Regions from separate parts of the Mycetohabitans endofungorum genome, predicted to be linked through region 2. Evidence: predicted binding sites of a transcription regulator. Region 2 holds the regulator's gene; the other holds the start of a gene.

Region 1 (3,423 bases), 1.1 Mb from region 2:
TAAACCCGCATCGCTGCGGGTTTTTCGGGCCGGGGGAGCGGCGCCCCCACGGGGCGCCGCCCGGACTCCATTCGGCACGAGCCGAATTACATGTCCATGCCCATACCACCCATGCCGCCCGGCATGCCGGCCGGTGCCGGTGCGTCTTCCTTCGGCAACTCGCACACCGCCGCATCAGTCGTCAGCAGCAGGCCAGCAACGGACGCCGCGTTTTGCAGCGCGGTGCGCGTGACCTTCGTCGGATCGACCACACCGGCTTCAACTAGGTCGCCGTATTCGCCGCTCGCCGCGTTGTAGCCGTAGTTGCCCTTGCCGGCCGCCACGGCCGCGACCACCACGCTGGCCTCTTCACCGCCATTCGCCACAATCTGGCGCAGCGGCTCTTCCATCGCACGCAGCACAATCTTAATGCCGGCCTCTTGGTCGGCGTTCTCGCCCTTGACGCTGGCGATCGCAGTACGGGCACGGATCAGCGCAACGCCGCCACCCGGCACGATACCTTCTTCAACGGCGGCACGCGTGGCGTGCAGCGCGTCTTCGACACGCGCCTTCTTTTCCTTCATTTCGACTTCGGTGGCCGCGCCGACTTTGATCACTGCCACACCACCCGCGAGCTTCGCGACACGCTCTTGCAGCTTTTCGCGATCGTAGTCCGACGTCGCTTCTTCGATTTGCGTGCGGATCTGCTTCACACGCGCCTCGATGTTCTTCGCTTCGCCCGCGCCATCAATGATCGTCGTGTTTTCCTTCGCGACTTCGATCCGCTTAGCTTGGCCCAACTCCTGCAGCGTGGCCTTTTCCAGCGACAGGCCGGTTTCCTCGGCGATGACCTGACCACCGGTCAGGATCGCGATATCCTCGAGCATCGCCTTGCGACGATCGCCGAAGCCAGGCGCCTTGACCGCAACGGTCTTCAGGATGCCGCGGATGTTGTTCACCACCAGCGTCGCAAGCGCTTCGCCTTCGACGTCCTCCGCGATGATCAGCAGCGGGCGGCTGGCCTTGGCCACTTGTTCGAGCACCGGCAGCAGGTCGCGGATGTTCGAGATCTTCTTGTCGTGCAGCAGCACGTACGGATTCTCGAGAACAGCGACTTGCTTATCCGGGTTGTTGATGAAGTACGGCGACAGGTAGCCGCGGTCAAATTGCATGCCTTCGACGACTTCGAGTTCGTCGGCGAGCGACTTGCCGTCTTCGACGGTGATCACCCCTTCCTTGCCGACTTTGTCCATCGCTTCAGCGATGCGCTGGCCGATCGACGTGTCGCTGTTGGCCGAGATCGAGCCGACTTGCGCGATTTCCTTGCTCGTCGTGCACGGCTTGCTGATCTTGCGCAACTCGTCGACTGCGGCGGCAACCGCCTTGTCGATACCACGCTTCAGGTCCATCGGGTTCATGCCCGATACAACATACTTCATGCCTTCACGCACGATCGATTGCGCGAGCACGGTCGCCGTCGTCGTACCGTCGCCGGCGTTGTCGCTGGTTTTGGAAGCCACTTCCTTAACCATTTGCGCGCCCAGGTTCTGCAGCTTGTCCTTCAGCTCGATTTCCTTCGCGACGGACACACCGTCCTTGGTCACCGTCGGGCCGCCGAAGCTGCGCTCGAGCACGACATTGCGACCCTTCGGGCCGAGCGTCACCTTCACTGCGTTGGCGAGAATGTTCACACCCTCGACCATCTTCGCACGGGCGGAATCGCTAAATACGACGTCTTTAGCTGCCATCTTCTAACTCCTTGAAATCTTTGGAAAGCCGAACGCGACCGTTACTTCTGGACGACCGCCATGATGTCTTCTTCGCGCATGACGAGCAACTCTTGCCCATCAACTTTGACCGTTTGGCCGGCATACTTGCCAAACAACACACGGTCGCCCACCTTGACGTCGAGCGCGATTTGCGCGCCCTTGTCGTCACGTTTGCCCGGGCCGATGGCCAGGACTTCGCCCTGATCAGGCTTTTCAGCCGCTGCCTCGGGGATCACGATGCCCGACGCAGTCTTGGTTTCCTGGTCCAGACGCTTGACGATGACGCGATCGTGCAAAGGACGAAGGTTCATACACACTCCTTTTGTATTCAGGCTGAAGAACGCTTTTTAACGTTGGCGCCCGGCAAGCCAGGCACCCTGGTGGCACGGGTTGTTAGCACTCACGTGCGACGAGTGCTAATTATATGGACGGGTGAGGACTATTTCAAGAACCCAAATTGTTCCTAGCGCGCAGCATCGCGCTTACAGATGCCACTTAACTGTGGCCGTCAGCGTACGGGGTTCACCAGGCATGTTGAACATGTCAGCATTGCCATGCGCCGAGATGAAATAGCGGCGATCGAACAGATTGTCCAGCGTCAGCGTCACATCCATTTTCTTGCTGCGATAGCCGGCGCCCAAATTGAATACGGTAAACGAAGGCAGCGTGACCTGATCGCTCGCAGAGGCGTAGCGCGCTGATTGGAACTGTGCGCCGGCGGCCGCGTAAAAGCCGTAGGGAAGCTCGCGCTTGAGCCACAGGCTTGCGCTATGGCGTGGCATCAGGCCCGGCGTGTTGCTGGCCAGCGTCAGCCCGGCCGCCGTCGATTGCGGCGATCCGTCAACCGTGCCACTCAAATACGCATAACCGGCATAGACGGACCACTTCGGTGCGATTTCGCCGGAAAAGCCGGCCTCGAAACCCCGTACGTGCTGAGTGCCGATCGGCAGCGCATAGCCAGGGTTGGCCGGATCGCCAATTTGTTGGTTCGTTTGCCGCATGTCGAACAGCGCAACCGTAGCCGTCGCCTTGCCACCGAGGTCGAACTTCGAACCGACTTCGTATGCGGTGGTCTTTTGCGGCGCCAGCGCTGCGCCATTGGCGAACGCACCCGAGCTGATCAGGGTATCAGCAAGCGGCGAGAAAGACTGACTGAGCGAGCCATAGAGCGTCAGCCACTCGAGCGGCTCGTAGATCAGCCCGACGCGCGGACTCCATGCGCGGTCGGTACGGGCAAGATTCACGTTGGACGACGTGTAATCGTGGCGAATCTGATCCAAATAGTCAAAGCGCAGGCCGGCGAGCAGCTTCCACTGCGGTGTCAATGTCACCAGGTCCTGCGCGTACACGCCGGCCAGGCCGACGACCGTCGCTGCATTCGTGCGCGCCGGCATCCCGGCCGGCACGCCAGGTAAATCGATCAGCTGTGGATAGTACAGATCATACGTTGTCACTTTCGATACGCCATAGATCGTGTCGAATTTCTGCTGCTGCGACAGTTCGATCCCATACAGCAATTCATGACGCATGCCGAGCAGCGTCGCTTGCTGCGTCAGCTCAAATACGCCGTCCACGCCATGCTCGGTCCGTTGGCGCGTCGACTGGTCGAGCGTGACGCCCGGGTGCACAGCCGCCTTGATTGGCTGGAACGTGACATAGTTTTTCCGCTCCAGTG
Region 2 (3,423 bases):
GTGAGGACCGGTTAAGATCTTCAAATTCATTGGCGAACTCACGCGGATGTCGTCGCTGCCGTGCTCTGTTGCGGCGTAGCAATCGGCCACCCTTGCAGATGAGTGACGACGATCTCGGCCAGCGCGCGGATCCACGGTTGCGCATCGTTGACACACGGGATCCGATGGAACTCGCGCCCCCCCGCCCGCAAGAACGTATCACGACCCTCGATGCCGATTTCCTCGAGCGTTTCGAGGCAATCAGACGTGAAGCCCGGGCAGAACACGTCAACCCGACCGGCTCCGGCCGCGCCCAACTCCTGCAGCGTCGGTGCGGTATAAGGTTGCAGCCATTGCGCGCGTCCGAACCGCGACTGGAACGTGAGCCGGCATTCAACCTCGGTCAACCCGAGCGCGTGGGCCAGCAACGTCGCGGTTTGCCGGCATTGCTCGGCATAGGGATCGCCCAAATCCAACGTGCGCTTAGGCACGCCATGAAAGCTCAACAACAGCCGATCGCCGGCCGTGAAATCGGGTCGGCCGTGCTGCTGCCAATAGTGCAGCACTTGAGACGCCAGCGCCTCGATATAGGCGGGATGGTCCGCATAATGCTTGATCGTGCGGATCTCCAGTTGGTTGCGCATACGCGCCAGCGCGGAGAACGCTGCATCGAATGCGCTGGCGCTGGTCGAGGCCGAATACTGAGGATACAGCGGCACCAATAGCACCCGCTCAGCGCCGGCGCGCTTGAGTTGATTCAGCACATTGCCGATGCTGGGTGTGCCATAGCGCATTGCATAGTCGACGAGCACGGAACACCGGCCTGCCGCCAGCCACTGCCTCAGGCCGTCGACCTGCCGCTCGGTGTGCACGCGCAGCGGCGAGCCCTCCGCGTCCCAGATCGCCGCGTACTTGCGCGCCGACGCGCGGCCGCGCAACGGCAAGATCAGCGCGCGCAGCACAATCTGCCACAGCGGCGCAGGGATCTCAACGACGCGTGGGTCGGACAAGAACTCGGCCAAGTAGCGCCGCACCGCGCGCGGCGTCGGTGCAGCGGGGGTGCCGAGGTTGATCAGCAGCACGCCGACCCGGTGCGATGCGCTCGGCTGCGAGGGCAGCTCAAGATCAAAATGCATGAGAGGATCCGTTGAGCACCGCAATGGTGCACTTGTTATCCGATTATAACGGCCGCTCGGCGCTTGGCGCCGTGGCGCGCCGGCTGGCCATCCGGATAGTGGCGCGCCACGACGAATCGGCTCAGGCTGGAGCCGCAGGCTCGCGTCAATGCTGAGATAACGCGAACGACAGCAGCCGGGCGGTGATGTCCACGATCGGAATCACGCGGTTGTACGCCATGCGGGTCGGGCCGATCACGCCGAGCGTGCCAACGATCTTGCCATCGACTTCATACGGGGCGGTCACAACGCTCATTTCTTCGATCGGCACGAGCGTAGATTCTCCACCGATGAAAATCTGCACGCCCTGCGCATGGCTCGATACGTCGAGCAACTGTAGCAGGCTAGTCTTCTGGTCGAAGACATCGAACAGCTTGCGCAGGCGAGCCATGTCGGACGACAGATCAACCACTTCGAGCAGGTTCCGCTCACCCGAGATCAGGACGTTGTCGGATTCGTCGTCGGTTTCCGTGCTGGCGGTGACAGCGGCCTGCATCAGCTGCATCATGTCGCCGCGCAGCGCGTCGATTTCCTCGCGCAGTCGGCGTCGCACATCGTCGAACGACAGGCCCGCATAATGCGTGTTGATATAGTTGGAGGCCTCGGTCAGCTGCGACGGCGAATAGTCGCGCTGGGTCGCCATGATCCGGTTTTGCACGTCACCTTCGGGGGTGACGATGATCAGCAAAATCCGCTTGTCGGACAGCCGCATGAACTCGATTTGTTTGAACACGTGACTGCGCCGCGGCGTGAGCACAACGCCGGCGAACTGCGACAGGTTGGACAGCACGCTGGCCGCTGCCGCGACGACCTTCTGCGTCTCGCCCGGCTTGAGCTTGTCCTGCACCGCGAGCTTGACCTCGGCTTCCTGGGCGTCGGGCTGCACGGTCAGCATCGTGTCGACGAACAACCGGTAGCCGCGTGGCGTCGGAATCCGCCCGGCCGACGTATGAGGGCTGGCGACCAGTCCTAGCTCCTCGAGGTCGGACATCACGTTGCGGATCGTCGCCGGGCTCAGTTCGAGGCCCGAATACTTGGACAACGTGCGCGAACCGACCGGCTGACCTTCGGCGATATACCGTTCGATCAGCGTCTTAAGCAGGGTCTGGGCACGAGGATCTAGCATAGTGAAAATTCTAGCGTAAATCTTGCACGCAGCGAGGGTCGGCATCTATCCGACGCGCACGTGCGACCCGAACCACGAAAGCATACAGTTTGCCAGACACCTATGGTGTAATGCGGGCATGGAAATGGGCCAATTCAAAACTGTTGCGCTGATCGGCCGCAACAACACACCTGGCATCGGTGAGCCGCTTGCTGCGCTCGCCGGCTGCCTAACGCAACGCGGGTTTCAGATCGTGTTCGAAGCCGACACGGCGCGCGAAAACGGGCTGCACGCCTATCCAGCGCTCACGCCGGCCGAGATCGGCACGCGCGCCGACGTCGCCGTCGTGCTCGGCGGCGACGGCACAATGCTGGGCATCGGCCGACAACTCGCGCCATACCGCACCCCGCTCATCGGTGTCAACCACGGCCGGCTTGGCTTCATCACCGATATCGCCATCGCCGACATGAACCGGTTGGTACCGCAAATGCTGTCGGGCAGCCATGAGCGCGAGGAGCGCTCATTGTTGGAGGCCCGCATCATGCGCACTGGCGAGCCGATCTACCACGCGCTGGCGTTTAACGACGTCGTCGTGAACCGCAGCGGCTTCTCTGGGATGGCAGAGTTACGCGTGTTGGTCGATGGCAACTTCATGTCGGACCAGCGCTCAGACGGGCTGATCGTCGCCACGCCAACCGGTTCCACCGCATACGCGCTCTCGTCCAACGGTCCGTTACTGCATCCGCAATTGCAAGGGATCGTGCTGGTGCCGATCGCGCCACACGCATTGTCGAATCGGCCGATCGTGCTGCCCGACACGTGCCGGATCGCGATCCAGATCATCGGCGGGCGCGACGTCAACGTGAATTTCGACATGCAGTCGTTCACCGCGTTGCAACTTGAGGATACGATCGAGGTGCGGCGCTCCAGGCACACGGTGCCGTTCCTCCATCCGGTCGGCTACAGTTATTACCGAACCTTGCGCAAGAAGCTGCACTGGAATGAGCACTCGTCGCTTGGCGAGGACGAGCCCGGCTGAGCCGGTGCCAGTCACCGCTGCACGCCGGCTCAATCATTGCAAACTCACCCAATCCGCCTTTCACGACGACCGCTTTCGTTCGCCTATGCTGCGTCATCTGTCGATCCGGGACTTTGTCATCGTCG

What was found. The regulator HrcA, encoded in region 2, represses chaperone genes, less so after heat shock. The targets are predictions, from matches to a motif close to TTAGCACTCNNNNNNNNNGAGTGCTAA.
Region 1: a site for HrcA is predicted at 2,142-2,168, ahead of groES (co-chaperone GroES). Genes of this name have one in related genera too.

The regions. Positions count from the first base shown of each region.
Region 1 is NZ_CP132744.1:600,063-603,485, reverse strand. Features, by position in the region: gene groL (chaperonin GroEL) at 87-1,727, opposite strand; gene groES (co-chaperone GroES) at 1,769-2,059, opposite strand; gene RA167_RS02710 (TonB-dependent receptor) at 2,231-3,423, opposite strand, start outside.
Region 2 is NZ_CP132744.1:2,288,801-2,292,223, forward strand. Features, by position in the region: gene RA167_RS10010 (RNA-binding S4 domain-containing protein) at 1-30, opposite strand, end outside; gene hemH (ferrochelatase) at 39-1,115, opposite strand; gene hrcA (heat-inducible transcriptional repressor HrcA) at 1,261-2,325, opposite strand; gene RA167_RS10025 (NAD kinase) at 2,399-3,298, shown strand; gene recN (DNA repair protein RecN) at 3,384-3,423, shown strand, end outside.